Regions from separate parts of the Streptomyces pactum genome, predicted to be linked through region 2. Evidence: riboswitches for the same ligand, from Rfam matches in the RefSeq annotation. Region 2 holds a riboswitch; each other region holds the start of a gene.
What was found. A riboswitch is a leader RNA that binds a small molecule or an ion and turns the genes downstream of it on or off. The one in region 2 is predicted to bind cyclic di-AMP.

Region 1: linked by a shared signal. The riboswitch ahead of B1H29_RS21965 (transglycosylase family protein) and the one ahead of B1H29_RS31340 (C40 family peptidase) in region 2 are both predicted to bind cyclic di-AMP.
Region 3: linked by a shared signal. The riboswitch ahead of B1H29_RS15395 (transglycosylase SLT domain-containing protein) and the one ahead of B1H29_RS31340 (C40 family peptidase) in region 2 are both predicted to bind cyclic di-AMP.
Region 4: linked by a shared signal. The riboswitch ahead of B1H29_RS05400 (M23 family metallopeptidase) and the one ahead of B1H29_RS31340 (C40 family peptidase) in region 2 are both predicted to bind cyclic di-AMP.

The regions. Positions count from the first base shown of each region.
Region 1 covers NZ_CP019724.1:5,146,677-5,154,234, forward strand. Annotated here, with positions in the region: gene B1H29_RS21950 (nucleoside triphosphate pyrophosphohydrolase) at 1-587, shown strand, start outside; gene B1H29_RS21955 (cytochrome P450 family protein) at 666-1,973, shown strand; gene B1H29_RS21960 (transglycosylase family protein) at 2,117-3,202, shown strand; cyclic di-AMP (ydaO/yuaA leader) riboswitch at 3,386-3,552, shown strand; gene B1H29_RS21965 (transglycosylase family protein) at 3,556-4,290, shown strand; gene eno (phosphopyruvate hydratase) at 4,583-5,863, shown strand; gene B1H29_RS21975 (FtsB family cell division protein) at 6,006-6,488, shown strand; gene B1H29_RS21980 (DUF501 domain-containing protein) at 6,538-7,134, shown strand; gene B1H29_RS21985 (Ppx/GppA phosphatase family protein) at 7,131-7,558, shown strand, end outside.
Region 2 covers NZ_CP019724.1:7,237,871-7,245,428, reverse strand. Annotated here, with positions in the region: partial or broken gene B1H29_RS31365 (urease accessory protein UreD) at 1-384, opposite strand, end outside; gene B1H29_RS31360 (MBL fold metallo-hydrolase) at 789-1,607, opposite strand; partial or broken gene B1H29_RS40070 (DUF4158 domain-containing protein) at 1,694-1,902, opposite strand; gene B1H29_RS31355 (TetR/AcrR family transcriptional regulator) at 1,934-2,587, opposite strand; gene B1H29_RS31350 (ABC transporter permease) at 2,692-3,687, shown strand; gene B1H29_RS31345 (hypothetical protein) at 3,695-4,003, shown strand; cyclic di-AMP (ydaO/yuaA leader) riboswitch at 4,374-4,518, shown strand; gene B1H29_RS31340 (C40 family peptidase) at 4,522-4,995, shown strand; gene B1H29_RS31335 (ATP-binding protein) at 5,087-5,581, opposite strand; gene B1H29_RS31330 (helix-turn-helix domain-containing protein) at 5,796-6,656, shown strand; gene B1H29_RS31325 (DUF397 domain-containing protein) at 6,678-6,908, shown strand; gene B1H29_RS31320 (8-amino-7-oxononanoate synthase) at 6,951-7,558, opposite strand, start outside.
Region 3 covers NZ_CP019724.1:3,713,828-3,721,385, reverse strand. Annotated here, with positions in the region: gene B1H29_RS15415 (polysaccharide deacetylase family protein) at 296-1,051, opposite strand; gene B1H29_RS15410 (glycosyltransferase) at 1,153-2,550, opposite strand; gene B1H29_RS15405 (GNAT family N-acetyltransferase) at 2,579-3,664, opposite strand; gene B1H29_RS15400 (HAD family hydrolase) at 3,939-4,748, shown strand; gene B1H29_RS15395 (transglycosylase SLT domain-containing protein) at 4,745-5,245, opposite strand; cyclic di-AMP (ydaO/yuaA leader) riboswitch at 5,251-5,418, opposite strand; gene B1H29_RS15390 (polyprenyl synthetase family protein) at 6,107-7,117, shown strand.
Region 4 covers NZ_CP019724.1:1,263,539-1,271,096, forward strand. Annotated here, with positions in the region: gene B1H29_RS05380 (MBL fold metallo-hydrolase) at 1-782, opposite strand, end outside; gene B1H29_RS05385 (carboxymuconolactone decarboxylase family protein) at 951-1,535, shown strand; gene B1H29_RS05390 (TetR/AcrR family transcriptional regulator) at 1,610-2,230, shown strand; gene B1H29_RS05395 (SGNH/GDSL hydrolase family protein) at 2,438-3,223, opposite strand; gene B1H29_RS05400 (M23 family metallopeptidase) at 3,428-4,396, opposite strand; cyclic di-AMP (ydaO/yuaA leader) riboswitch at 4,399-4,558, opposite strand; gene B1H29_RS05405 (tyrosine-protein phosphatase) at 4,981-5,778, shown strand; gene B1H29_RS05410 (DUF6126 family protein) at 5,788-5,910, opposite strand; gene B1H29_RS05415 (helix-turn-helix domain-containing protein) at 5,907-6,557, opposite strand; gene B1H29_RS05420 (aspartate aminotransferase family protein) at 6,649-7,558, opposite strand, start outside.

The sequences.
Region 1 (7,558 bases), 2.1 Mb from region 2:
TCATGGACCGCATCCGCGCCGAGTGCCCCTGGTCGTCGCGGCGCACCCACGAGGGCCTGGCCAAGTACGCCATCGAGGAGGCGTACGAACTCGTGGAGGCGATCGAGGACGGCGACCGCGAGGAGCTCCGGGAGGAACTGGGCGACGTACTCCTCCAGGTCGTCTTCCACGCCCGCATCGCGGAGGAGGACCCGGACGCGCCGTTCTCCGTCGACGACGTGGCCGGCACCATCGTCGACAAGCTGATCCACCGCCACCCGCACGTCTTCGGCGACGAGACGGCGTCCACCCCGGAGGAGGTGAGGGAGCACTGGCTGCGCACCAAGGCGGCCGAGAAGCGGCGCACCTCGGTCACCGAGGGCGTCCCCCTCGGCCAGCCGGGTCTCGCCCTCGCCGCCAAGCTCGCCTCCCGGGTGCGCACGGCGGGCCTGCGGGTCCCGCTGCCCTCCGGCGAGGGCGTCGGCTACGAACTACTGGCCCTGGCGGCACGCGCCGAGGCCGAGGGCACGGACCCGGAGGCGGCACTGAGAGCGGCGGCCCGGGCGTACCGGGACGCGATCAGGGAGGCCGAGGGCACCGGGGGCTGAGGCCGGTGCCGTCCGGGGCCCGCGGCGGGAGGTCACCGGCGCCGCGGACACCTCCGGCGCCCCGGATACGGTCATGGGGTGACCGACCACTCCACGCCCGACCGCCCCGCCCCCGAGCTTTTCACCTGGGAGTTCGCGAGCGACCCCTACCCCGCCTACGCCTGGCTGCGCGAGCACGCTCCGGTGCACCGCACGCGGCTGCCCAGCGGCGTGGAGGCCTGGCTCGTCACCCGGTACGCCGACGCCAAACAGGCCCTCGCCGACCCGCGGCTGTCCAAGAACCCGGCGCACCACGACGAGCCCGCGCACGCCAAGGGCAAGACCGGCATTCCGGGGGAGCGGAAGGCCGAACTCATGACCCACCTGCTGAACATCGACCCGCCGGACCACACCCGCCTGCGCCGGCTGGTCAGCAAGGCGTTCACGCCCCGCCGGGTCGCCGAGTTCGCGCCGAGGGTGCAGGAGCTGGCCGACGACCTCATCGACCGGTTCGCGGCCACCGGCAGCGCCGACCTGATCCACGAGTTCGCCTTCCCGCTGCCCATCTACGCCATCTGCGACCTGCTCGGCGTACCCCGCGAGGACCAGGACGACTTCCGGGACTGGGCGGGAATGATGATCCGTCACGGCGGTGGGCCACGGGGCGGGGTCGCGCGGTCGGTGAAGAAGATGCGGGGCTACCTCGCCGACCTCATCCACCGCAAACGCGCGGCGCTGCCGCCCGAGCCCGGCCCCGGCGAGGACCTCATCTCCGGCCTCATCCGCGCCTCCGACCACGGTGAACACCTCACCGAGAACGAGGCCGCGGCGATGGCCTTCATCCTGCTCTTCGCGGGCTTCGAGACCACGGTCAACCTCATCGGCAACGGCACGTACGCCCTGCTCACCCACCCCGGGCAGCGGGCCCGCCTGCAGACGTCCCTGGCCGCCGGCGAGCACACCCTGCTGGAGACGGGCGTCGAGGAACTCCTGCGCTACGACGGCCCGGTGGAGCTGGCCACCTGGCGCTTCGCCACCCGGCCGCTCACCATCGGCGGGCAGGACATCGCCGCCGGCGACCCCGTCCTCGTCGTCCTCGCCGCCGCCGACCGGGACCCGGAGCGGTTCACGGACCCGGACACCCTGGACCTCTCCCGCCGCGACAGCCAGCACCTCGGGTACGGCCACGGCATCCACTACTGTCTCGGCGCCCCGCTCGCCCGGCTGGAGGGGCAGACCGCCCTCGCCACGCTCCTCACCCGCCTCCCCGATCTGCGCCTGGCCGCCGACCCGGCCGAACTGCGCTGGCGCGGCGGACTCATCATGCGCGGTCTGCGCACCTTGCCCGTGTCGTTCACACCCGTCCCGTCATCGGCGGACAACGGTTCATCGCCGACGCAAAAGTGACACGCGCTCAACTCTGTGATCTTCACGTGATCTGCGCGGCATGAACTTGTGACAAGCGATCATCTGCCTATACGTTCACGAATCAGCGTGGCGCCGAACATCACCCGCCGCGCGCTCCCCGCTGTCTCGTGAAAGGTCGTCGCATGCTCTCCGGGAACGGTCGTCACCGCCGCCCCCGCCAGGCTCCCGCCCTGGTCGTCGCCGCCGGAGTGACCGGCTCCGCCATCGCGATCCCGCTCCTCGGCGCCACCGGCGCCCACGCGGCCGACGGGGCGAACTGGGATCGCGTAGCCGAGTGCGAGACCGGCGGCGCCTGGAGCCAGAACAGCGGCAACGGGTACTACGGCGGCCTGCAACTGTCCCAGGACGCCTGGGAGCGGTACGGCGGCACGGAGTACGCGCCGAGCGCCGACCAGGCCAGTCGCTCCCAGCAGATAAGAATCGCCGAGAAGGTACACGCGGACCAGGGCATCGCCAACTGGCCGACCTGCGGTCTGCTCGCGGGCCTGGGCGACGACTCGGGCTCCGTCATCGGCGGTACGGGTGCGACGGGTGACGGCTCGTCGGAGGGGTCGGAAACTCCCGAGGCGTCGGACGCCCCCGACGCGTCCGGCTCGTCCGGCCTGAACGGCTCGTCCGGCCTGAACGGCTCATCGGGTTCGACCGGGTCGTCGGAGCCCGGTTCCGGCGCGTCTCCCTCGACCCCTTCAGCCGCTGCGTCGCCCTCGTCGTCCTCGTCGTCCTCGTCCGACTCCACGTCGGACAGTGGGGACGATTCGACCAAGTCCGACACGTCGCCCGAATCCGAGCCCACGGGGAGCGCCGGTCCGCAGGGTGCCGACGCGTCTCCGACGGCCTCGCCGGAGGCGGGGGTCGGCGAATCGGACAAGTCGGGTCAGGGTGACGGTTCTTCGTCTCTCACCGACACCGGGCAGTCCGGGGCGGGCAAGCACCGCGGCGGCAGCGCCGACGAGGGCGCGGCGGACGGCCGCGACGCCGAGTCGTCCGGGCGGCACGCCTCGCGCGGTGAGGGCGAGTCGCGGGAGGTCGTGGACGGCTCGTACACGGTCCGTTCCGGGGACAGTCTCTGGGGTATCGCCGACTCCCTCGAGCTCGACGGCGGGTGGCGCTCGCTGTACGCCGGCAACAAGGAGGTCGTCGGCACCGACCCGGACCACATCCTGCCCGGTCAGACGCTCACGGTCACGGGCGAATCGGGCGAAAAGTAGGGGCAGTTCGCGTCACGGTTAGAGGCTGTATGTCCGTTTTGGATCACGTGAGAGATAGGTCTCAGAAGCCGTGATCGTCTTTGAAAATCCGCGGAGTGCGTGTCTACGGTCGTGACCGCTCGCCATCGCGGGCCCCGGCTGCCGCAACGCCGAATCCTGCCAGCGGCCGTCCGGGAACAGTCGTCGCGTCAAGCGCCGAAGGCAGGAGCGGGGGACCCAAGGTAAGTGCCGCACCGGGCAGTTGTGCCGGAGCGGCTAGGGGTGGAGCCGAGTTCCGTGAGGAACCCGGCCGGGCAACTCAACCGGCCCGAACCCGACAGCTCACCTCGCAGGCGTCGGTGAGGGGATCAACCATGCTGTTTTCCGGCAAGGGCAAGCACCGCCGTCCGTCCAAGGCCACCCGTGTCATCGCCGTCGCCGGTGTCACCGGTGCCGCCGTCGCCGCCCCGCTGATGGCGGCCGGCAACGCCTCCGCCGCCACCGCGTCCGAGTGGGACGCCGTCGCCCAGTGCGAGTCCGGCGGCAACTGGTCCATCAACACCGGCAACGGTTACTACGGCGGTCTGCAGTTCTCCGCCTCCACCTGGGCCGGCTACGGCGGCACTCAGTACGCCGCCACCGCCGACCAGGCCAGCAAGGCGCAGCAGATCGAGATCGCCGAGAAGGTGCTCGCGGGCCAGGGCAAGGGTGCCTGGCCGGTCTGCGGCACCGGTCTGTCGAACGCCGCGTACACCGGCGGCGGTTCCTCGGCCGGCTCCGACTCGTCCGGCTCGTCCGAGTCCTCCGGCTCCGCGCAGTCCTCGGGCTCCGCGCAGTCCTCCGGCTCCTCGGACAGCCGCGAGAGCGAGCAGAAGGCCTCCCGCTCCGCCGAGCGTCCGGCCGCCGAGAAGAAGACCGTCACCACCCCGACCGGCAAGAAGGTCGAGAAGGGCGACGGCGAGTACAAGGTCGTCAAGGGCGACACCCTCAGCTCGATCGCCGAGGAGCACGACGTCAAGGGCGGCTGGGCGAAGCTGTTCAAGCTGAACGACGACATCGTCGACGACGCCGACCTGATCTACCCGGGTCAGCAGCTCCACCTGAAGTAAACGGCGGTCCCCCCTTGCTCCCGTCCCGGTGCGTGTTCCCCCGTACGCACCGGGACGGGCTTTTTACGCCTCGGCCACGCTCCGGCCTCCCCCCGGCCTCCCCTCGACCTCGCCCCGGTTTCCGGAAACGTCTTTGTTCCGTTCGGAAACAATTTACTCTCGGTTCTGTCCAGCGGGTGGGCGATCGGCTGGCCGATCGCCCGGAGCCGGTTAGGCTCGGTCCCGCAGAGCCGCTGCGGTCCCGCGGGCCCGCGCGTCACACCGAAGCGTCACATTGAAGAAGGAGATGCTCGTGCCGTCCATCGACGTCGTCGTAGCCCGGGAAATCCTGGACTCCCGAGGCAACCCCACGGTCGAGGTCGAGGTCGGCCTCGACGACGGCAGCACGGGTCGTGCCGCCGTTCCGTCCGGCGCCTCCACCGGCGCCTTCGAGGCCATCGAACTGCGTGACGGCGATGCGGGCCGTTACCTGGGCAAGGGCGTCGAGAAGGCCGTCCTGGCCGTCATCGAGCAGATCGGCCCGGAGCTCGTCGGCTACGACGCCACCGAGCAGCGCCTGATCGACCAGGCCATGTTCGACCTGGACGCCACCGACAACAAGGGCTCGCTGGGCGCCAACGCCATCCTCGGCGTCTCGCTCGCCGTGGCCCACGCCGCCTCCGAGGCCAGCGACCTGCCGCTCTTCCGCTACCTGGGCGGCCCCAACGCGCACCTGCTGCCGGTGCCCATGATGAACATCCTGAACGGCGGGTCGCACGCCGACTCGAACGTGGACATCCAGGAGTTCATGATCGCCCCGATCGGCGCGGAGTCCTTCTCCGAGGCCCTGCGCTGGGGCGCCGAGGTCTACCACACGCTGAAGAAGGTCCTGAAGAACAAGGGCCTGGCCACCGGCCTCGGCGACGAGGGCGGCTTCGCCCCGAACCTCGGCTCGAACCGCGAGGCCCTCGACCTCATCCTCGAGGCGATCAAGGAGGCCGGCTACACCCCCGGCGAGCAGATCGCCCTCGCGCTCGACGTCGCCGCGTCCGAGTTCTACAAGGACGGCTCCTACACCTTCGAGGGCAAGGAGCGCACGGCCGCCGAGATGACCGAGTACTACGCCGAGCTGGTCGCGGCGTACCCGCTGGTCTCCATCGAGGACCCGCTGTTCGAGGACGACTGGGACGGCTGGAAGGCCCTCACCGACAAGCTGGGCGACAAGGTCCAGATCGTCGGCGACGACCTGTTCGTCACCAACCCGGAGCGCCTGGCCCGCGGCATCGACGAGGGCGCCGCCAACGCCCTGCTGGTCAAGGTGAACCAGATCGGTTCGCTGACCGAGACCCTGGACGCCGTGGAGCTGGCCCAGCGCAACGGCTTCAAGTGCATGATGTCCCACCGCTCCGGCGAGACCGAGGACGTCACCATCGCCGACCTGGCCGTCGCCACCAACTGCGGCCAGATCAAGACCGGTGCCCCGGCCCGCTCCGAGCGCGTCGCCAAGTACAACCAGCTCCTGCGCATCGAGGAGATCCTCGACGACGCCGCGGTGTACGCCGGCCGCAGCGCGTTCCCCCGCTTCAAGGGCTGAGTACCGCTCTTGCAGGAAGCGTCGTACGTACGTCCCCGTACCCGGTCCCGTACCGTGTGCGGGGACGTACGCACGTATGACGGCCATGACGACGTATGACGACGCAGGACGCGACGCATGAAGGTGGACGGGAGGCGGGGACATGGCGGTGAAGGACCGGGACCGTTTCTCCACCGCGACCAGGATCCGGATCATCGGGGAACAGACCGCGGCCCGGGTCTACCGCTCGCAGACCAAGCGCCAGGCCCGCCGCTCCCGGCTGACCGGCCGGGCCGCGCTGCTCGCGATGGTGCTCTGCTCCCTCGTCGTGGCGCTCGCCTACCCGATACGGCAGTACGTCGCCCAGCGCGCCGAGATCGCCGACCTGCGGCGGGAGCAGCAGGAGACCCGTGACCGAGTCGAGGACCTGCGCGACCTCAAGGCGCGCTGGCAGGACGACGCCTACGCCGAACAGCAGATCCGGCTGCGGCTGCACTACGTGATGCCGGGGGAGACGGGGTTCGTCGTCGTCGACCCGGACGCGGCCAAGCAGGCCCGCGCCGAGGCCGGCGGGGCCGACCGCCCCTGGTACCGGAACGTCTGGGACGGGGTCGACAAGGCCGACGCCGCCGCCCGCCGGCCGTGAACCGACCGCGCCGGCAGTGACTCAACAGGAAGACCAGCAGAAGACAGTCATGCAGACTCCCCCGCCGACCACCCCGCGCACCGAGCCCACCGACGCGGACGTCGAGGCCTTCAAGCAGCAGCTCGGGCGCCCCCCGCGCGGCCTGCGGGCCATCGCGCACCGCTGCCCCTGCGGACAGCCGGACGTCGTGGAGACGGCACCGCGGCTGCCCGACGGCACGCCCTTCCCCACGCTGTACTACCTGACGTGCCCGAAGGCGGCCTCCGCGATCGGCACGCTGGAGGCGAACGGCGTGATGAAGGAGATGACCGAGCGCCTGGCCGCCGACCCGGAGCTGGCCGCCGCCTACCGCGCCGCGCACGAGGACTACGTCCGGCGCCGCGACGAGATCGAGGAGCTGACCGGCTTCCCGAGCGCGGGCGGCATGCCGGACCGCGTGAAGTGCCTGCACGTGCTGGTCGCCCACTCGCTGGCGGCCGGGCCGGGCGTCAACCCGCTGGGCGACGAGGCGATCGCGATGCTGCCGGAGTGGTGGCGCAAGGGACCGTGCGTGTCCCCCAAGGACCTCGCCGACCCCAAGGACCTCACCGACTCCGAGAACCTCACGGACCTCACGGACCTCACGGACGAGGAGGACGGCAAGTGACCCGTGTCGCCGCCATCGACTGCGGTACGAACTCCATCCGGCTCCTGGTCGCCGACGCCGACCCGGCCACCGGCGAGCTGACCGACCTGGACCGCCGCATGACCATCGTGCGGCTCGGGCAGGGCGTCGACCGCACCGGGCGGCTGGCGCCCGAGGCGCTGGAGCGGACCTTCGCCGCCTGCCGCGAGTACGCCGAGGTCGTCAAGGGGCACGGCGCCGAGCGGCTGCGCTTCGTGGCGACCTCCGCCTCCCGCGACGCGGAGAACCGGGACGACTTCGTGCGCGGGGTGCTGGACATCCTGGGCGTGGAGCCGGAGGTCATCTCCGGCGACCAGGAGGCCGAGTTCTCCTTCACCGGTGCCACGAAGGAACTGCGCGGGCGGGACCACCTCGACAAGCCCTACCTGGTCGTCGACATCGGCGG
Region 2 (7,558 bases):
CGTCAGACGGCTGGTGAGCCGCCCCGGTTCCTCGCCGGACCGGCCGAGTATTTGCTCCTCCCACAGCAGGAACCGGGCCCCGGCGGTGAGTTCGACGCGTGTGGTGGCGCACAGGTCGCTTCCGTGCGCGGAGACCAACCGCTCGGGCGGCCAGCACAGTTCGGCGTCGTCTTCGACGGTCAGCTCGACGTCGTAGCGTGCCCCGGCCTTGTCCTGCCCCGGCAGGGCGAGGGTGGCGGCGGCCGAGCCGACCCGCGGCCGGGCACCCCGGGCCGCCTCGGCGGACACCGTGAAGTGGTCACCGCCGAGCGGCCCGCTCATCGCGCCGACCAGCATGACCGCGCGGCGACGGTCGCGGTCTTGCCCGACCCGACGGGCCCGGCGAGCCCGATGCGCAGGGCACGACGGCACCCGTCGGGCCGGTGGGCGTCGGCGGAGACTGCGGGGGGCGGCGTGATGATCACCAAGATGCGTGCTGCGGCTCCCTTGAATCCGGGGCCGGCCGATCCAGCCCGTCCTGGTTCCTGCCCGGGGGAGTTCAAGGCCGGACAAGCGGAGAGCAGGCGGAGTTCGCCGGCACGGAGAGCGGGTGAACCGGCTACTGATGCTCGCCGGCGCGGCCCCGGAAGCGCAGGGCGGTGGCCGCTGTCATGCGGCTGCCCGCCGGGAAGGCGCTCACTGTCCGCGGTGGTGCGGATGCCTTCCTCGACGCGATCGGCAAACTGGGTCTCGGGCGGCATCAGCGCGTCTGTCGCTTCCGCGTGCGCGGACGTGCCGTTGCGCGCGCTTCATTCAGCTCGTCCAGCGAGGCGCTGGACTTGGTCGACGGATATGTCGGTGGTCCACTCCCAGCCGGGCTTGGCCGTTGGGCCGACTCGCGGGTCGCTGGGGACACGGCCCGCACGCACGGCAAGGACGTACGCCCGATCCTGCTCGATCCGTGCGCGTATCTCATCTGCTCCGCAGACTGATCCGTGGCCGGGGACCATGACAGCGACATCGCCTGCGACATCCTCGAGCAGGCGCAGTCCGGTGAGGTACTCCCCGAGAGGGTCGTTGGTGTCGTTCAACTCGTCGAGGTTCGGGACGAGGACGTCGGAAAGCATGTCGCCGGCGACGAGGACCCCGCGCTCTGCGATCAGCAGCGCCGCATGGCCCGGCGCATGCGCCGGGTGCTCGATGATCTGGACGCGGGGGCCGTTCCAGGGAATCCGCGCCGCTCCGGCCGGCAAAGGGGTGATGAGACCGTACAGGTCCAACGGTGTCTCCTCGGCGATTTCCGGCGGCAACCCCGCGGCCACGTGCGCCTTCCAGTCCGGGGCCGCCCGCACCTCTCGCATACGCGCTGCGCAGCGGGCGGTGCCGTACCGGGGCGCGTCGCCGTACTCGGGGTGCCAGAGCACGTGATCCCAGTCAGGATGCGTCGCGAAGCCCGCCACCACGCTCTGGCCCAGCTCGCGAAGGTCGTCCGCGAGGCAGGTCATTTCGGCTTCGGTGAGCCCGGGGTCGATGAGCAGCACCCCGGTCGGGCCTTGCACCACGACGGCGTTGTTCTCGAGCAACTCGCTCCGGTGGGTCAGCACACCCTCCGCGACCTGTCTCAGCATTGCACTCCTTCTGTGGGTGGTCGGGCTGGTGCGAAAGCACCCGCCACACACATAGACCGAACAGCCGACCGAGATTCATCGCCGTAGCCCGCATTGAGCAGCCCGTACAGGGTGTCCCACAGCCGGGCGGTTCGCCGCATCCCGCACCGAGGCGACCAGCCGGGCCAGGGTCGTCACCCCCGGCAGCGGCACCGCCGCTCGCGCAGCCAACCCACCGACGCGTCGAACAACGCCTTCGGGCCCTCCTGGTCATCCATGCCCGCGCGTCCACTCAGCCGCGCAGCTCGGCCTCCGCCCAGGGCTGGGGCGGGAGTACTTCCGCCACGTCACCCTTTCTCGACCGACTCGTTACCGGTGCCGTCGGCGGCCTCTCGCATGCTCAACAACCCCCGCAAGCCCGCCCGCAGCGCCTCCGGGGAGAAGGTGCCGAACAGCGCGTACTGGACCCCGAAGCCCTGCACCACGGCCATCAGCGTCCGGGCCACGGCGTCCGGGGCGACGTCGTCGCGCATCATGCCGGTTTCCTGATAGCGGCTCACTACCTTCGTCCAGGCCGCCGTCACCTTGGCGAAGCCTTCGTCCAGGAGGGCGGACAGTGCGTCGTTGCGCAGCGTCTCGGTCCAGGCCTGGATCATGAGCCGCGGGAACAGCCACTCACCGCCGTCCGTCACCGCCGGCCGCTCGCGCATCATGTGCGCCAGGGTGCGGGCGATGAGCTCGTCGGGCATGGGCGGCGGGCTCTCCCGAGCGGCACGTTCGTACACGTCGCGGATGGCGCCCAGCACCTCGGTGGCGATGGCCTCGATCAGCTCCTCCTTGCCGCTGAAGTAGCGGTAGACGGCCCCGGCCGAGAGGTCGACCTCCTTCAGCACGTCCTGCATCGACGTGGCGTGGAAGCCGTTACGGGCGAAGCAGAGCGCGGCGCCGTCGAGGATCTGCCGGCGGCGGGCGTCGAGGTGAGCCTGGGATACGCGTGCCATGGACCTAACTTAAAACGAACGTTCCTTCTTGACAAGGACGCCGACACGGTCGCACGGTGGTGACACAGCCAAAACGAACGATCCTTCTTTTTAGAGGAGCCGCCATGGACAGCCGACGCCTGATCGCCGTGATCGTCCTGGTCCCCGTGCTGGTGGCGCTGGCGCTGTGGGCCTTCGCCTGGCCGGCCGCCCGTACGGCGCCCCGCGATCTGCCACTCGGCGTGGCGGGGCCGACCACCGCGGTCGGGCAGGTGGAGCGGCGGCTCACCCAGCGCGAGGGTGCCTTCGAGATCCACCGCTACGCCGACGAGGCCGAGGCCCGGCACGCCATCGAGGACCGGGCCGTGTACGGCGCGGTGGTCGCCGCCGACGGTGGCCCCAAGCTGCTCACGGCGTCCGCGGCGAGCCCCGCCGTCGCCCAACTGCTGCGGCAGGCGGTAGCCGGGCAGGCGTCCGCGACGGGGACCCCGGTCCAGGTCCTCGACGTGGTGCCCGCTCCCCGGGCGGATCCGCGCGGAGCGGCACTGAGCTCGAGCGTGCTGCCCCTGGCGCTGGCCGGGATCGCGACGGGCGCGCTCACTTCCCTGCTGGGGCTGCGCGGCGTCGGCACGGTCGTCGCGCTGGTCGGCGCCGCCGCGCTGACCGGCCTGGTCGCGGCATCGGTCGCGCACAGTTGGCTCGGCGTGGTCACCGGTGACTGGTGGGCCGTGGCCGGCGTGTTCGGGCTGTCGGCCCTGGCCGTGGGCGCGGGCATCGCCGGGCTGGCCGCACTGCTCGGCCGCGCGGGTCTCGCGTTGGGCGGTGCGGTGATGATGTTGCTGGGCAACCCGTTCTCCGCGGCGTCCTCGGCGCCGGAGATGCTGCCGCAGCCTGCCGGGGCGATCGGCCAGTGGCTGCCGCCGGGCGCGGGCGGCTCACTGCTGCGCTCGGTGTCCTTCTTCGACGGCGCCGCGGCCGCCGGCCCCGCGCTCACGCTCACCTGGTGGGCGGTGCTGGGCCTGGGCGCGGTCCTGCTCGGCGGCACGCTGCGACAGCGCACGCGCGGCGGCTCACCGACGTCCGGCCGGGGGGTCCCGTCCACGGCGCCCGGCGCGAGGTGATCCGCCGATGCTGCCACCGGAACTGCCGCCCCTGCCCGCCCTGACCCGCGCCGAAGCCGAGGTGATCGACCGGTACCTGGACGTCGTCGACCTGCTCGGACGCATCAACCCCGCGCGGGACGGCGGCACCTACCGCGGGCTGCGGGCCGCCCAGGCGCTGGTCGGCAAGGCGACCGCCCTGCGCGACGCACTGGCGCTGATGCACGGGCGGGGCGAGACGGACCTGCACGCCGCCACGCTGGCCCGGGCGCCGCGCGTGCTGGACGGTGAACGGCGGACGGCACGCGTCGGTCTTCCGCCGCCTTCCGACGGTTGAGGCACCCGGAGTCGAAACGAACCAAATGGCGTACCCCCTTCCGGCGTAGGAACACCTCCGGTTTCCGACCGGCCGGGCTTGCGCGACCCGCGGGCCCGGACGGCGGAACGAGCCACTGCGCCGCTGGTCCCGGTGTCGGCCACGCGCTCACCGATGGCTCGAACACAGCGGCGTCCACCCGAACGGGTGAGTGGTGAGTAACAACACAAAGGGCACGTTCCGTTGGGATTTTCCCCTGGGTCGGGACAAGATCCGTGACTGACGACAAGCCCCCGCCGCAGCGGCGGGGCGGTCCGGGCGGACGCCGAGTCCTGCCGCCGCCCGGACGACCGGTCGACAGGAGTGGATCGGCAGGAGTGGAGGACCCGAGCACGACGGGTCGCCGGAACGGTCATCTCCGCGGGAGAGGCGCCGGGCCGAGCAGCCCTTGGGGTGAAGCCGCACTCGTGCGGCCGGGCAACTTCGCCAGCCCGAATCCGACAGGTCATCCTTCACAGGCGGCTGACGAAGGGTTGCGCATGTCCGCGCTCAATCGTGTCCCGTCGCTGATGGTCCGTGCCGGTACGGCCTCGGCCCTCACCCTCGCCGCCGTGGGCGGATCGGTCGTGGTCCCCGGTGTCGCCTCCGAGGCGGCCGCCGCGAGCCACGCGACCAAGGCCCTCAAGATCGCGGCCTCCAAGAAGGGTTCACCCTACAAATGGGGCGCCGTCGGACCACGCAGGTTCGACTGCTCCGGCCTGACCCTGTACTCGTTCAAGAAGGCCGGCAAGAAGCTGCCGCGCACCGCGGCCCAGCAGTACAACAAGACCCGTCACATCTCCGCCAAGAACCGCAAGGCCGGGGACCTGGTGTTCTTCCACTCGGGCCGCAGCGTCTACCACGTCGGCATCTACGCCGGGAAGGGCAGGATCTGGCACGCCCCGAAGACCGGGGACGTGGTGCGTCTGCAGAAGATCTGGACCGGCAGCGTCTGGTACGGCCGGGTCAAGTAGCCCGCCCGAGGGCCGTGACGGCGTCCTGACCCGCCGTCACCCCCTCGGGTGCGCGGTATCCGCCGGGGGCACGCCTGCCGTCGGCGGCGCCTCACCGCTGGGTCTCCTGACTTCCCGCGGCCCGTCCGACGGCCGTGGCCGCCGGCTCGGCGGGCACCGGATCGCCCGGCGCCGCCCAGGGCAGTTCGATGGAGATGGTCTTGCCGCCCTCGCGGGTGGGCCGCACTCTCAGCTTGCCGCCGCATTCCGCCGTCAGCCAGCGGATGATCACCATGCCCCGGCCGTTGTCCTGCTGGACGGCGGCGGGCAGGCGTTTGGGAAACCGCGGATGGCTGTCGGTCACGCCGATGCGCAGCCGCTCGTCACGGTCGAGCACGAGGTCCACGGTGAAGGTGGGTGACTGTCCGAACGTGTGCTGGACCGCGTTGGTCGTCAGCTCGGAGACGATGAGCCGGACGGTGTCGGACACCTCGGTGTCCGGCGGCAGGCCCCACTCCGCCAGTGTGCCGACCACATAGGTACGCGCGGCGGCCACCGAGGCGGGATCGCTCGGCAGAGTGACGGATGCTTCCAGATGGTCTGCCATGGCCACGTCGTCCCTTTCCCACGGGACCGCAGCCGGACACGGAGCGGATGGTTCGAGTACGGTCCCGGACTGGTGCTTCGCCGCCAGAGTGCCATCACAAGGCTCGTGAAGGGCGGCGATCCACCAAGATATGCATATATCTGTCGCTCGAAGCGGTGAACTCTGCGACGGCAGAGCGTATTTGGGCGGCCCATAGGGAGTAAGGGAGTGGCCCATGCAGCACGGTCCCGTGGTGCGCCGCCGGAAGCTGGGCGCGGAACTGCGCGCCCTGCGCACGTCGGCGGGGATCACCAGCGGCGAGGCGGCCCGGCTGGTGGGCTGGCACCAGTCGAAGGTCAGCCGGATCGAGACCGGGACGAGCGGGGCGAAACCGGCCGACGTGCGGATACTGCTGGACGCCTACGGCGTGGACGACGACCAGTTGCGCGAGCTGCTGGTGATGCTGGCGGGCTCCGACGACGCGGGGGGCCGCAACCACTGGTGGCACGCCTACCGCGGGGTACTGCCGCCGACCTACCGGGATTTCATCAGCCTGGAGTCCCAGGCGAGCGCGATGCGCACGCTGGAGACCACGGTGGTCCCGGGGCTGCTGCAGACGCCGGAGTACGCCCGCGCGGTGACGCGCGCCGCGGCGGACGGGCTGCCGGAGGAGCGGCTGGACACGCTGGTCGAGGTCCGGCTGGCCCGGCAGGACGTGCTGCGGGCGCAGCCGCCGCTTCGACTGAGCGCGGTCCTGGACGAGGCGGTGCTGCGCCGGGAGGTGGGCGGTCCCGGCGTCATGGCCCGCCAGCTCGCGCGACTGGTCGAGGCCGCCCGTCTCCCCCATGTCCGGCTCCAGGTGTTGCCGTTCGCCGCCGGGGCGCACATCGGTGTCACCGGCCCTTTCGTAATCTTCTCCTTTTCGAGCACTTCTGATCTGGACGTGGTTGTTCTCGACCACTTGACGAGTAGCCTGCATCTCGAACGGAAAGAAGACCTAGAGGCCTACACCGAGGCCTTCAACGCCCTTCTGATCCATGCCCTTTCGCCCGAGGACTCGTTGGACTTCATCGCCGCGACAGCGGCAGGCGCGTAAGGAGGCACCATGCCAGGCTCCATGTCCCCACTTTCCCGGAACATCCCTGCCAGTACCGATCTGCCCGGCGTGCGGTGGCTGCGCAGCAGCTACAGCACCGGAGCGAACAACTGTGTGGAGACGGCCCGGCCGTCGGCCGGCCCCCGCGCCGGACTGCTCGCCGTGCGCGACTCCAAGAACCCGGCGGGACCCGCGCTGCTCTTCTCCCCCGAGAGCTGGGCGTCGTTCACGGCCGGGATCGACCGCCGCTGACCCGGTACATCGCCTGGCGGCACACGGCCGTGTCACGCCGACTCATGGTCGCGTCTCGCCGATCACCCGTACAGCGCGTTCGATCTGCTCCCCGGAGAGGTCCGCACGAGCGGTCAGCCTGAGCCGTGAGATGCCGTCGGGTACGGAAGGAGGACGGAAGCAGCCCACGGACAGGCCGGCCGCACGGCAGTCGGCCGCCCACCGTACGGCCCCCTCCGGGGAGGGGGCGCGCACCGAGACGACCGCGGCGTCCGGACGTACCGCGGAAAGCCCCAGCGCGGTCAGACGCGCGTGCAGTTCGGCCGCCACCGCGCGTGCCCGCGCCGCTCGCTCCGGCTCGCGGCGCAGCAGGGTGAGCGCCGCCAGCGCCGCGCCCGTCGCCGCGGGGGCGAGGCCGGTGTCGAAGATGAACGTCCGGGCCGCGTTGACCAGGTGCTCGATCACCCGGGCGGGGCCGAGCACGGCACCGCCCTGACTGCCGAGCGACTTGGACAGCGTCACCGTCACGACGACGTCGTCGGCGCCGGCGAGCCCCGCCGCGTGCGGGGCGCCCCGGCCGCCGTCGCCGAGCACACCGAGGCCGTGGGCGTCGTCGAGGACCAGCCCGGCGCCGTGCTCCCGGCACGCCTCGGCGAGGGCGGCGAGGGGGG
Region 3 (7,558 bases), 3.5 Mb from region 2:
CGCGGGACGGTGCGCACTGATCACCCGGCGAACTCGCGACCGCGGGACGGTGCGCGCTGATCACCCGGCGAACTCGCGACCGCGGGACGGTGCGCGCTGATCACCCGGCGAACGCCCGACCGCGGGCCGGTGCCCGCCGGCCGCCCGGCGGACTTCGGTCCCAGGGGCCGGTGCCCGTGCCACCCGGCGTGCCCAGGCCCCGCGCCGGTGCCCGCCGGCCCCCCGTGAACTCGGGCCCCAGGCCGGTGCCCGATGGCCGCCCGGCGTGCCCAGGCCCCGCGCCGGCGCCCACTGGCTACCCCGCGAACTCGGGCCCCCGCACCATGGCGCGCCCCCGCCGGTACCACCGCCACGCGACCGTCTTCGGACCGTCGCGGTAGGGGGCGATCCGGGCGCCCGCTCCCGCCAGCCACGCCTCGACGTCGGCGACCGTGTGGCTCCGCCGCACGATGAGCCGGGCGATGCGGTACCGCTCGTCGCGGTCCGAGCTGAGCGCGTGCCGCACGGCGGTCGCCGTCTCGTACCCGGCGCGGGCCGACAGCGACCGCACCTTCGCGCTGTTGTAGCCGTGCGGGTAGGCGAGGTGGCGGACCGGGTGCCCCAGGGCGTCCTCCAGTACGGCCTTGGACGTGCGCAGTTCGTACGCCAGCCCCTTGGCCGGCAGCGTGTCGAGCTGGGCGTGGGTGACGGTGTGGCTGCCGATCTCCATGCCGGAACGTTCCAGCTCCGCCGCCTTGTCCAGGGTCATCATCGGGGCCGGGGGCAGCAGACTGCGACCGCCCGGGGCGATGGCCCCGGTGGTGAGATAGGCGGTGGCGGGCAGCGCGCGCCCGGCCAGCGCCTCGGCCGTGGGACCGGGCAGGTCGGCGAAGCCGTCGTCGAAGGTGAGCAGCACCGGCCGGGGCGGCAGGGGCGCCCGCCCGGCGAGGTGGTCGGCGAGCACGCTGATCGTGACCGGCGTCATACCGCTGTCCACGATCGCGTCCAGATGGGCGGCGAACGCCTTCGGGGTGACGGTGAACTCGGCGATCCAGGAGGGCGGATCGTCCATCACCGCGTGGTAGAGGAAGACGGGTATGTGCCCGCCCGGCCCGCCTGCCGCGGGGACGCCGTCCCGCCCCCGGGCCGCTCCCGGAGCACCGGCCGCCCCGCTCATCGCGCCTCCAGCCCGACCGTACGCAGGGCGCGGCGGGCCCGCAGGTAGCCGACGGGGCCGTACAGCATGCCCCGGCGCTGCAACCGGGACAGACGCCGCGGCCACGGATGGGTGCGGGAGTCGTGCCCGCCCGGCACCTCCGCCGCCGCGTCCGCACCGCCGCCGGTGGCGCGTACGGCGGTCAGCCCCCGCGCGTGTGCCAGCCCGCCCGGCACCCGGGCGAGGAAGGCCGGCAGCAGCGCGGGCCGGTTCACCAGGATCGCCGTGAGGTAGGCGGTGAGGCCCGCGCCGTAGCCGTACGCCTGGGTCTCCAGGTCCCGCCAGGTCTCCCGGTGGTGGTGCCAGACCAGCGCGCGCGGGGTGTAGCGCAGCCGCTGCCCCTGGGCGAGGACGCGGACGAAGCCGTACAGGTCGTCGCCGCCCCGGGCGCGCGTGCCCGCGCCGGTCGCCGGGTCGAAGCCGCCGACCGCCCGCAGCACCGCCGTACGGAAGGCCATGTTGGCGCCGGAGCCGAAGCGGCCGGCGGTGAACGGGAACAGCGGCTCGTCGGCGGGCGGACGCGCCGGGTCGTACGTCCGCGGGGTGAACCCCTTCGCGAAGCCGCCGTGGCTCTCCAGGAGCACCTGGGCGGGCGTGCGCAGCCGCGCGGGCAGGATCAGCCCCGTGGCGCAGCCCAGGCGCGGGTCGGCGGCGAAGGGCGCGGTCAGCTCGGCGAGCCAGCGCCGGTCGGCGACCACGTCGTCGTCGGTGAAGGCGACCACCTCGCCCCGTACGGCCGCGAGGCCCCGGTTGTGGGCGATGGCGAGTCCGGGCACCGGTTCGCACAAGTACCGCACCCGCTCGCCGTACTTGCGCTCGACCAGTTCGCGGGTGTCCTCGGTCGCGGGCGCGTTGTCGACGACGACGATCTCGAAGTCCGGGTGGTCCTGCGCGAGCAGCGAGTCCAGCGCGCGGGCTAGCTGGTCCGCGCGTTCCCGGGTGGCGACCACGACGCTGGCGGAGGGCGGCGCGGGCAACGGCTCGGGCGGCTCCCCGCGCGGCAGCTCCCGGGCGAGCCCGGCCAGCACCTCGGTGGGATCCGCGCCCTCGGGCACCTGGCCGAGTACGGTGCCGACGGGTACCCCCGCCCGCCTGACCAGCAGGAAGACCGCACCGGACGTCACCGGAGCACTACCCGGCCCGGGTCTCAGCGCCGCCCCCTCCCTACCCTCGGCCACCGCCGTATCCTCGGCCCTCTCCGCAGCCTGGGCACCCTCCGTGATCTCGGTACCCTCCGTATCCTCGGCCCCGAGATCCAGCTCGGCGACCTGCACCGGCCCGATGCTCAGGAACCCCTCTATCTCCCGCTCCGTCTCCCGCCGTGTCTGCTGCCGCGCACGCCGCACACCGGCCATGCGCCCACCCCCTCGTGGTTGCCCTCCGTCATGACCGGCGCAGCCGGGCCGCGCCCCTCAACGTCCTTACCGCCAGCGACGCCAACCGGGGCCGGTCGCGTACGAAGCCGTGCGCGCGGCGGGCCGGCTCGCGACCGAGCCAGTGCAGCGCGGCACCCGCCCCCGCCCGCGTCGCCGCCCCCTCGTACACGGACAGGCCGCCGGTCTTCAGCGAGTCCTTGTACTCCGCCGCACCGCGCCCCATGTCGAGCATGCCGATGCCCTCGGCGGCGGCGGCCTGGGCCATCCGCAGATGCAGCACCAGCCCCGGTGAGTACTTGGCGAACTCGGGGTCGTACGCCGGGAACCAGCAGGCCATGACCGTCGCCGAGCGCAGTCCGAAGTGGGCGGCGACCGGCCGGCCGCCGGCGTAGAGCACGGACAGCGTGCCGGTGCACTCCGGCGCCCGGGTCCTGGCGAGCCGTCCGACGAGCCGGGTGATCCACTCCTGCGCGAACCGGTCCCGGCGTCCCGTCCTGCGGTACTGCGCCGACTTCCACTCCATGAGCGTGCGCAGCGCGGCCGGATCATGCTCGTCGAACACGAAGCGCACCTCCCCGGCCTGACGGCCGAGCCTGCGCTCCTTGGCGAGGGTGGTCTTCAGGAACTTCGGCGACCGGTCGCGCAGGGCGCTCTCGTACGCCTCGTATCCCTGCTCCACGTCGATGACGTAGGCGGTGTGCTCCTCGGCGGCGTGCGGCACGAACAGCCCCTGCTCCGCCTCGAGGTTGTCGAAGGCGAAGCTCGACAGGGAGCAGGCCCGCAGCAGTTCGCGGGTGTCCGGGGCGAGGCCCGGGCGCAGCACCGCGCCCTGGCAGTCCGAGACGCCGAGCCCGATCGCCCGGCCCTGGCCCAGAGGCCCGCGCTCGTGCGGCAGGAAACCGGCCGCCTCACCACCGTCGTACACCACCGCGACCCGCGCCCGCGGCCTTACCCGGCCCACGACGCCGGTGAACTCCGGTTCCATGAACGGATTGCGTGGTGCCGCCGACTTGGCGCGCAGCTCGCGCCAGCGCTCCCGTTCCCCCTCGCCCAGTTCCTCCGGCCTGAGCACGCGCACACGTCCGCTGTTCAACCCGACCCCCCGATCAAGTCCCCCTGGACAGAAGGAAGGTACCCCCGGGGACGGCCCGGCCGGTAGGTAGCGGACCATGTTGTTGCCAACCGGTGCACAGGCCCTTAACCGGCCTTAGCCGATGAAGCCGATGATGTGCCAGGTTTCGGACACGAACGTGCGTCCTCGTGCGCACTTGTGCCGTACTCGTGCGGACTCGTGCCTACCTCGCGCGTCCTCGTTCGGAAGCGATCGTGGGTGAGTCGGACAGGTGCGGTGTCCGTATTCTCTGATCATGGACCGCACCGCTTATTCACTCGTCGCCACCGACCTCGACGGCACGCTGCTCCGCGGCGACGACACCGTGTCCGACCGGTCGCTGGCCGCACTGGCGCGGGTGGCCGGAGCCGGTGCGCGGCACCTGGTGGTGACCGGGCGGCCGGCACCCCGGGTGCGGTCCCTGCTCGACCGCCTCGGCTGCACCGGGCTCGCGGTGTGCGGCCAGGGCGCGCAGGTGTACGACGCCGGAGAGCACCGGATGCTGTGGTCGGTCACCTTGGACCGGGAGCTGGCCGAGACCGCGCTCGGCAAGATCGAGGCCGAGGTGGGGCAGGTGCACGCCGCGGTCGACCAGGACGGCGTCGACGGCCTGACGCTCATCGAGCCGGGGTACCTGATGCCCCATCCGACGCTGCCCGCGGTGCGGGTCGAGCGGCGCGACGCGTTGTGGAGCGCGCCGATCAGCAAGGTGCTCCTTCGCCACCCCGACCTGACCGACGACGAGTTGGCGGCGACGGCGCGCGCGGTGGTGGGCTCGCTCGCCACGGTCACGATGTCGGGGCCGGGAACGGTGGAGCTCCAGCCGTGCGGCATCACCAAGGCGACCGGCCTGGCGATGGCCGCCGAGCGCCTGGGGCTGGGCCGGCGGCGGACGATCGCCTTCGGCGACATGCCCAACGACATCCCCATGTTCGACTGGGCGGCCCACGGCGTCGCCATGGCCGGCGCCCACCCCGAACTCAAGGCGGTGGCCGACGAGATCACCACGACGAACGAGGACGACGGCGTGGCCGTCGTCCTCGAGCGGGTCTTCGGTACCTCTTAGTACGCGCCGAAGACGTTGTCGATCGAGCCGTACCGGTCGGCCGCGTAGTTGCAGGCGGCGGTGATGTTGGCGACCGGGTCGTACGGGTCCCAGGAGGTGCCCTCGACGTGGTACGCCTGGAAGGTCGGGTCGATCACCTGGAGCAGGCCCTTGGACGGGGTGCCGTTGATGGCGTTGATGTCCCAGTTGTTGATGGCGAGCGGGTTGCCCGACGACTCCCGCATGATGTTGCGGTGGATGCTGTCGTACGACCCGGGGATGCCGTGCTGCGCCATGATGTCGAGCGACTCACGGATCCAGCCGTCGAGGTTGTCCGGGTACGTCGTCGCCGCCGTGGTGGCGGTCGTGGCGGCCGTGGTGGCGGCCGGAGTGGCCGCGGAGGCGCTGGTGGCGCCGATGAGCGGCAGGGCGAGCACGGCGGCGCCGGTGCCGGCCACGGCGAGCTTCCGGGCGAGGCGGGCGGTGCGGGCGTGACGGTTCTGACCGTTGGCAGACATGCTTGAGTCCCTCTCCTTACGCCTGCGAGGTGAGCTGTCGGGTTCGGGCGGGGAGGTGCCCGGCCGGGCCCTGACGGGCACGGCTTCACCCCGAGCCGCTCCGGTGGTGACCGGTGCGGCGACTTACCTGGGTCCCCCGCTCCTGCCTGCGAGTTTGTTGGCGGATGACTGTGTGACCGGGCGGTGGCAGGATTCGGCGTCCGCCCGACAGGCCGGGAACGTATGCGAGAGCACATGTCCGAAACAAGTGCAGGAATCACCCAACGCGCCTGTTGACCTTGGTCTGGGGTGTTTGGTGCGCTTGATCCTTTGCGGCCGCCAAGGCTCAACTGGCTTGCGGCGCAAAGGGAGGGCACGGTCGGCGGCGGGGTTGCCTACAGGTGTGGAGGAGTGAGTCAACTCACTGACTCAACAAGAATGGCAAATCGGGCATTAGGGCCAATCGCGAGTCAATCGGCCGCAGAGTGGGAGGGCTTCGGGTGGCGACCGCCGGCCGGGCGGGTCCGCCGTCGCGCGCGCCCCCCTCTCCGGCCCCGCTCCGTCCGGTGTTTCCGTGTGCTGTGCGGGCATCCGTTCGGGGCGGGCGCGGAGCGAGCCGGGTGGGTGACGTATTCGGAGTGCGGGCCGTTGGGAGGAGTGATGTGATCTTCGTGGCGGATTCCGGCCCTGGTGATGTCGATCAATATGTGCTCATATCACCTGATCAAAAACATACTGTGCATGATCTGATACCGACCGGCCTGTAACGGTGGGCGCTAGCGGTGATCGAAAGGTGACCGGATACGCTGACTTGAGTGGTGGCAGCGACCTATCGACAAACCAGGTAATCGCCAGTAGACACCAGCAGACAGGAGACCCCTCGTGACCGTCGTCGGGCCGTTCGGGCTGAGCGTGCGGGACCAGGCTCTGGAAGCCGATGTCCAGGCCGGATTGGTTGCGGTCGAGGAAGGGTTGCTTGAGGCAACCAAAAGTGAGGTTCCGTTCATCACGGAGGCCGCCCAGCACCTGGTGCGGGCCGGCGGTAAACGATTTCGGCCACTGCTGGTGATGCTCTCCGCCCAGTTCGGCGACCCCTACGCCCCCGGCATCGTGCCCTCGGCCGTCGTCGTGGAGCTGACCCACCTCGCCACCCTCTACCACGACGACGTGATGGACGAGGCCGCCGTGCGGCGCGGCGTGGCCAGTGCCAACACCCGCTGGGGCAACTCGGTAGCGGTCCTCACCGGCGACTTCCTGTTCGCCCGCGCCTCGCAGATCCTCGCCGACCTCGGGCCCGAGGCGGTCCGCGTGCAGGCCCTGGCGTTCGAGCGGCTGGTCACCGGCCAGATCCTGGAGACGGCGGGGCCGCAGGACGGCCGGGACCCGGTCGACCACTACCTGGACGTGCTGGGCGGCAAGACGGGCTCGCTGGTGGCGGTCTCCTGCCGGTTCGGCGCGATGATGTCCGGCGCCGACGAGACGGTCGTGGACGTGCTGACCCAGTACGGCGAGCGGCTCGGCGTCGCCTTCCAGCTCGCGGACGACGTCCTGGACATCGCCTCCGACTCGCGCGAGTCGGGGAAGACGCCCGGGACCGACCTGCGCGAGGGCATCCCGACCCTCCCGGTGCTGCGGCTGCGCGAGCGGGCGGCCCGGCTGGGGCTCGCCGAGGACATCGCGCTGTGCGAGCTGCTGGACTCCGACCTGAGCGACGACGCGCGGCACGCGGAGGCGCTGCGCCTGCTGCGCGCCCACCCCGCGCTGGAGCAGGCGCGGCGGGACACGGTCCGGTACGCCAAGGACGCCCGGGCGGCGCTGGCCCCGCTCAGGGAGTGCGAGGCGAAGTCCGCGCTGGTGGAGCTGTGCGACGCCGTGGTGCACCGGGCCGGCTGAGCACCCGGCAGCGCGTCCCGCCCGCCCCCTTCAGGCCGGGAGCGTCCGACCGTGCACCTCGCCTCCTGTGGGCGGAGAGTGTCCGGCGTGCGCACCCCGTCTCCTGTGGGCCGGGGAGTGTCCGGTGTGCGCACCCCGTCTCCTGTGGGCCGGAGAGTGTCCGGCGTGCGCACCCCGTCTCCTGTGGGCCGGGGAGTGTCCGGCCGCGTACCTCGACTCCCGCGGGCCGGGAGTGTCCGGCGGCGTATCCGCCCCCTACGGGCAGGGGGAGCCGCAGCCCCTCCGTGTCATCCCGCAGGAGTATGCGGAGTTGAGCCCGCGGTCTGACGACTCCGGTTGGCCGATTTGGTCAGATGGACACCACGGAAGACACCAATCCTCACCGATTCGGGTGAGAATGGCGGCTCACGGGTGAACGAGTGCGAGGCCGTGGGAAAGCCG
Region 4 (7,558 bases), 6.0 Mb from region 2:
TCCCGGAAGCCGTCGAAGTATCCGGTGTCCCCGCTGTGGTAGACGCGGTGTTCGTCACCGGCGACGACCCAGGACGCCCAGAGGGTGTGCTGGGTGTTGCGCAGCCCGCGCCCGCAGAAGTGCCGGGCCGGGGTGGCGGTCAGGGTGAGCCCGCCGACGCGCGTCGACTCGTGCCAGTCCAGTTCGCGCAGCCGGCCGGCGGACACGCCCCAGTGTTCGAGGTGGGCGCCGACGCCGAGCGGCACGGCGAACACGGTGTCCGTGCCGGCCAGCGCCTTGATCGTGGGCATGTCCAGGTGGTCGTAGTGGTCGTGCGAGATGACGACGACGTCGACCGGGCCCAGGGCCGCCAGCGGCACCGGGACCGGATGCAGCCGCTTGGGACCGGCGAAGGAGAACGGGGAGCAGCGCTCGCCCCAGACGGGGTCGAAGAGCACCCGCTGTCCGTCGATCTCGGCGAGCACGCTGGAGTGCCCCATCCAGGTCAGCCGCAGCCCGGTGGCGGGCGGCCGGGCGAGGTCGGCGAGCGTGGTGGCGTGCACCGGGACCGGGCCCCGGGGAGCGCGGCGGAGCCTCGCCTCCCGGTCGAAGTAGATCTTGGCGAACTCGCGGGCCGATCCGGAGGGCCGGGTCCGGGCGGTGCCCCCGGGATTCTGGAAGACGCCGTCACCGAAGTGCGGCGATCTGCGGATACGCGCCATGCGCTCACCGCTCGGGTCCGCGCCGAAGGCCGCGGGCCGCGGCATGCGGAGCCCGGCGCTCGGGGAACGGAAACCGGCCACGGTACCTCCAGGTGGAGTAGGTCAGGCTCTCATTATCGTCTCGTCCGACATCACCTCGAACGACGGATGTCACATCCGTGTTCCTTCCGCCCGTCGTACCGGTGAGGGCGCCCCCGCGAGAGCGCCCGGAAGACGAAGGCACGACCGACGGACCGGAAGGTGGCCCTCATGGCCCGCGTATCCCTCACCCCGCCCCGGACGCTCCTCCTCCGCGTCATGGAGCGGTACTCCCGGCGCACCTACGGCAAGGTTCTCGACCCCGGCAAGGCGCTCGCCCACAACCCCCGCGTGCTCTGGAGCGACCTGCGGTTCGAGCAGTCGGTGGCCAAGTGGAACAGGCTGGACCCCGACCTGAAGGCGCTCGCCGTGCTGGCCTCGGCGGCCTCGATCGGCTGCTCCTGGTGCATGGACTTCGGCTACTGGGAGAACGCCGAGCGCGGCATGGACCGGCGCAAGTTGCACGACGTGCCGGTGTGGCGGGAGAGCGACGCCTACACACCGCTGGAGCGGGACGTCATGGAGTACGCGGAGGCGGTGACGGCGACCCCGCCCGCCGTCGGCGACGACCTCGCCGGGCGGCTGCGGGCCCGGCTGGGCGAGCCCGCGTTCGTGGAGCTGACGGCCATGGTCGCGGTGGAGAACCTGCGCTCCCGGATCAACGCGGCGCTCGACCTCACCAGCCAGGGCTTCAAGGACTCCTGCGACCTGCCCGACGCGGGCCCCGCGGCCGCGGCCGCCGCCACGACGGACTGAGCCACCGGGCCGGGAGCGGCCGTCGCCGCACGGTGCGTCCGGCCCTGTCCGGGCGCCTGTATAGGGTGACGGGCGTGGGGAGAGTCCGGTTGAGTGTGACGGAGCGGCGCGAGGAGCTGCTGCGCGCGGCCATCGAGCAGATATCGGTGCGGGGCGTGGCCGCGCTGCGCATCGCCGACGTGGCCGCCACGCTCGGTGTCAGCAACGCGCTGGTGCTCTACCACTTCTCCACGAAGGAGAAGCTGGTCGCGGCCGCGTTCACCTACGCCGCCGAGGACGACCTCGCCCACCTGCGCAAACTGCTCGGCCGACGCACGTCGGCGCTGCGCCGGCTGCGGGCGGCCGTGCGGTGGTACGCCCCGACCGGGCAGGCCAAGGGCTGGCGGCTGTGGATCGAGGGCTGGGCGGTGGCGTTGCGGGAGCCCGCGCTGCGGGAGGTCACGCGGGAGCTGGACCGTCAGTGGAAGGCGGCGATCGCCGAGGTGGTCGCCGAGGGCGTGGCCGCCGGGGAGTTCCCGTGCCCGGACCCCGAAGGCGCCGCCCTCCGCCTGACCGCCCTGCTCGACGGGCTGGCCGTGCAACTGACGTCGTACGCGGGCGCGGTGTCACGGGCCCGGGCCCACGCGTGGATGGACGAGGCGCTCGCCCGGGAACTGGGCCTGGAACGGGAGGCGTTGACCACACAGCGCCCCTAGGGTCCCGCGCCCACGGGCCGGGACCCGACCCGCGACCAGGTGGTGCCGACGCCCGGCCCCGCGGCGTTCCACCGCCCGGACCTCGTCCGCGCTCCGGCCCCGGCGCGACAGCCCGCGAGGTGCCGCGCGCACGGCCTCGGCGACGACGGCGGGGCGACGGCCGGCACGGACCACGCGCACCGCGCCGACCGCCCGTGCCCCCCCCTGTCAGGCCACCGCCGCGATCCGCACCTTGATGTCGTCCGGCGACAGCGCCCCCTTGGCGATCACGTGGTCGCCGGAGGACTCGCCGCGCAGCCGGCGTCCGATCCACGGCACCAGGTACTCGCGTGCCCAGTGCACGTCGTCGCGCCGGACGCCCAGGGTGCCGCGGGGCGGCAGCGGCGGCCAGGGCTGGTCCGGGTCGGCCGGGACGCGCAGGCCGAGGGCCTGGCCCGCGCGCAGCGCCACGCGCGTGTGGCCCTCCGGCGACAGGTGCAGCCGGTCGGCGTCCCACGCCCTGCGGTCCTGGACGCTCCGGAGCGACCACAGGTCGAGCACCGGGCAGCCGTAGCGGTCGGCGACGGCCCGGACGTGACCGTTGTACGTGGCGATCTTTCCGCGCAGATGCCTGAGGACGGGCACCCCGCGGGTGTCGAAGCCGGTGGTCACCAGGACGGTGCCGGCCGCGGCGGTCAGCGCGGCCACCGCACGCTCGAACCGCTCGGCCACCTCGTCCGGATCGGTACCGGGCCGGATGATGTCGTTGCCGCCCGCCGCGAACGAGACCAGGTCGGGCGCGAGTCGGGCGACCCGCGGGACCTGTTCCGCCACGATCTGGTCGAGGAGCCTGCCGCGCACGGCGAGGTTCGTGTACCTGAAGTCGCCCTCGGGGCGCCGGTCGGCCAGCAGCACGGCGAACCGGTCGGCCCAGCCGACGAACGCCCCGTCGGGGCCGGGGTCGCCGACGCCCTCGGTGAAGCTGTCCCCCACCGCCACGTACGACCCGATCACTTCTCTGCTGTCACTCTTCGAATCGTCTGCCACGTCGGCCCATGATTCACCTTGAATGTGACCTACGCGACCGTAGGAACGGCTTGACGGTCGGTGAGAAAGACCACGCCTAAAGTGTTCGTCAATTCCGGAATACGCCGAAGGCCGGACCCGGGGATCGGGGTCCGGCCTTCGGTGGCGCGGGAACTGCGCGCGAAACCCTCGTCAGAGGGAGACGCCGTGCGAGCGCAGGTACGCGATCGGGTCCACGTCCGAGCCGTAGTCCGGCGTGGTGCGGATCTCGAAGTGCAGGTGCGGGCCGGTCACGTTGCCGGTGGCGCCCGAGAGGCCGACCTGCTGACCCGCCGTCACGGACTGACCGGCGGAGACGGAGAGCGAGGACAGGTGGGCGTACTGGGCGTAGTGGCCGTCGGCGAGCTGGATGACGACCTGGTTGCCGTACGCGCCGCCCCAGCCGGCGGAGACGACGGTGCCCGCGCCGACGGCCTTGAGCGAGGTGCCGGTCGGGACGACGAAGTCCGTGCCGGTGTGGTAACCGCTGGACCACATGCTGCCCGTCTGGTGGTACGGGGTACCGACGGCGCCGCCCGGGACGGGCGAGGTGAAGCCGCTGGTGGTGCCGGCGGACTGGGCGCTCGTGTCCGAGGAGTCCGAGGAGGAGGAGGAGGTCTTCGCGGCGTCCGACGACTTCTCGGCGGACTCCGACTTCTCGGCGGACGGCTTCTCGGGCGCGGCGGGCTTCTCGGCCGCCGGCTTCTCCGACTCGGCGGAGGACGACGGGGCGGACTCGGCGGCCCGCTCGCCGATCGAGAGCTTCAGGCCCGGGTGGATCAGCGACGGGTCCGAGCCGACGGCCTCGCGGTTGTCCGAGTACAGCTTCTTCCAGCCGCCGTCGACGTCCTGCTCGTCGGCGATCTTCGAGAGGTAGTCACCGCTCTTGACGGTGTACGTCCGCGAGTCCGAGTTCTTCTCGGCGCTGCCGCCGGCGGCCTTCTTCGCGGCCGTCGGTATGGAGTGCACGGCCTGCTCGGAAACGGACTGCGCGGGAGCGGCCTGGGCGCTGGCGGCACCCATCAGCGGGAGCGCGAGCGCGGCGCCACCGGTTCCGGCGACGGCGATGGTGCGGGTCAGGCGCATGGCCCTGGTACGGCGGTGCTTACCCTTCGCGGGCATGGCGAATTCCTCTCCGGCGCCTACGAGGTGAGCTGTCGGGTGCGAGCTGGAGATGCCCGGCCGCGCCGAGACGCGGCTTTACCCCAAGCCGTTCCGGGAACCGGAACAGGCGGTTGTACCTGTGGGTCCCCCGCTCCTGCCGTGTACGGGTGGTGGATGAGTGCTGGCTCCGGTCGGCGGCAGGATTAGGCGTCCGTCCGGATCGGTGGTGAACGTAAGGGACCAAGACGCACAGGGACAAGCGAGGGGTTCCGTCGGCGGGTGTCCCGATTGATCCTTTACGGGAATCACCGGTCACCCTCCGTCGATTCACGGGGCGCTTTTCAGGCGAACAGCCTGGAAAACCGGCTGGATTACGTGAGCATGACGAGCAACGCACGGTCACGTATATGACGCTGCTCACGCGACGCCTCCCCAGTCCCTTTTATTACAGCGCTAGTTGGAATGAAGGTGCCGATTCGGACAGAAGGCGCAGAAGTGTCGCAGTCGGGCGACTTCGCCCCCTGGGCCCCGGGGTCGTGCCGTATCGTCGAGTGGTGCCCGTCGGCGAGCAGCGCCGGCGGGGCGGAGTGGGAGGAGCCCCCGTGACGCAGCAGGTCCCGTCGACCGAACCCGAGCTGGCCGGCGTGCGCAACTTCCGTGACGTGGGCGGACTGCCGACCGTCGACGGGCGGCGGGTGCGACAGGGCGTGCTGTTCCGCAGTGGTCACCTCGCGCACGCCACCGGGGAGGACGCCGCGTTCCTGGCCTCGCTGGGCCTGCACACCGTCTTCGACTTCCGCAACGCCGCCGACCAGAAGCTCGACGGCCCGGACGTCGAGCTGCCGGGTGTACGCAACGTGAACCTGCCGCTGAGCGATCCGGCCGACGGCGCCGAGTTCTGGAAGATGGTCCGCGACGGCGACCTCGACCAGCTACGCGGGATCCTGGCGGACGGCAAGGGCGTGAACCGGATGATCGAGTCCTACCGCATGATCATCAAGGAGCGCACGGCGGAGCACTCCCGGGTACTGCACGCGCTCGCCGAGGACAGCGTCCCCGCCCTGATGCACTGCGCGGCCGGCAAGGACCGCGCGGGCCTGTCGATCGCGGTCACCCTGCTCGCCCTGGGCGTCGAGCGCGAGGCCGTCGTCGACGACTACCTCAAGTCGAACGCCGCGCACCGCCGCTACAAGGTGCGCCGCAGCGGCTCCGCCGCCTCGGCCTACTCCCCCGAGGTCATGGAGCTGCTCAGCCCCCTCTTCGATGCGCGCGCCGAGTACCTGGCGGCGGCCTTCGAGACCGTCGAGGAGACCTGGGGCGGAGTCGACGCCTACCTGGAGAAGGGCCTGCGGGTCACCCCGGAGACCCGGGAGCGGCTGCGCGAGCGGATGCTGGACTGAGCCACCGGCTCACCGGCTGTTGGCGCCGACCTCGAAGAGCAGGTAGATGAAGGCCGCGAAGACGTGCCCCACGATGAGGTAGATGAAGAGCCGCACCCACAGGGCGCGCGGGAACTTCTCCTGCAGGTTCATGGCGTTCCTCCGGGGGCGGGGTGGACCGGCGTGGTGGCCGGTCCCAGGCACAGTGCGGCCGTCGGGCTCTGCAGCAGGGTGTGGACGAAGAGGAGCTCGACCCCGTCGGCGTCCTGGGCGGCGATCCGGTGCGGGGTCAGCGAGTCGAAGTGCGCGCCGTCGCCCGGACCCAGCGGGTGCACGGTGTCCCCGAGGCGCAGCCGCAGCCGGCCCCGCAACACGTACAGCCACTCCTCGCCGGGGTGCACCCGCACGATGTCGCCCTGCGAGCCGTGCGGCACACGGACCCGCAGGGCCTGCATACCGCGACCGGCGCCGCCGGCCTGCCAGTACGTCCAGCCGCCCGCGAAGGTCGGCTCCATGGCGTCGGCGCGCACGACGGCGTCCCGGTCGGCGGCCGTCTCGCCGAGCAGCTCCGAGACGGTCGTACCGTAGACCCGGGCGAGGGAGAGCAGCATCGGCAGTGAGGGCTGGCGCTGCCCGGTCTCCAGGCGGGAGAGGTGGGCGGGCGACAGCCCGGCCGCACCGGCCGCCGTCTCCAGGGTGAGGGCGGCCCGGCGCCGCAGGGCACGCAACTGGGGCGCCACGACGGACACCGCGTCCGCCGGCGCGTCCGGCGACGGCGGACCGGTCTCAGGAGAGGTCATGCCTCCATTCAGCCCGAAACTTGCCCGCTGGGCAATTTTCTTGCCTCAGAGGCAAAGACGGCACGCGGCCGAAGGCGGCGGCCGGTGACTCCTAACGATTGGCCACCGCCTGCCTGACCAGGGTCTTCCCGAAGTCCCACAGCAGGCCGCCGCCGTTGTGCGCGTCGTCCATCACCTCGGTGAAGGCGTCGACGAACCGGTCCGCGTCCGCCGTGTCGATGATCAGCGGCGGGATCAGTTTGATCACCTCCAGGTGGTCGCCGGACACCTGCGTCAGGATCCGGTGCCGTTGCAGCAGCGGCACCACCACCATCTGCGCGAACAGACCCTTGCGCGCGGTCTGCAGCATCGTCCAGCGGCTGCGCAGCCTCAGCGATCTCGGCCGGCCGAACTCGATGCCGATCATCAGCCCCCGCCCCCGGACGCCGGCGAGCAGCTCGTAGCGGTCCACCAGCTCCGCCAGCCGGGACTTCAGCCGCTCCCCCACCGCGGCGGCGTTCGCGACGATCTCCTCGTTCTCCATCACCGACAGCACGGCGAGCCCGGCCGCCATGGCCTGCGCGTTGGACCCGAAGCTCGCCGAGTGGACCTGAACCCGGTCCATCGACGAGAACACCTTCTGGAAGATCCAGTCCTTGCCCAGCGTGGCCCCCACCGGCACGTATCCGCCGGACAGCGCCTTGGCGACGCACACCAGGTCGGGCTCCACGCCGTCCTCGTGCTGGAAGGCGTAGAACTTACCGGTCCGGCCGAGGCCCGTCTGCACCTCGTCGGCGATCAGCAGCGCCTTGTGCCGGTGCAGCAGCTCCTGTGCGGCGCGCAGATAACCGGGCGGGGCCTCGTGCACACCCTTGCCCTGGATCGGCTCGACGATCAGCGCGGCCACGTCGCCCCGCTTCAGCTCCCGGGCCAGGGCGTCCAGGTCGCCGAGCGGGAGGGCGGTGTCGGGCAGCAGCGGGGCGAAGCCGTCGCGGAAGCCGTCCTCGCCGTTGACGGACAGC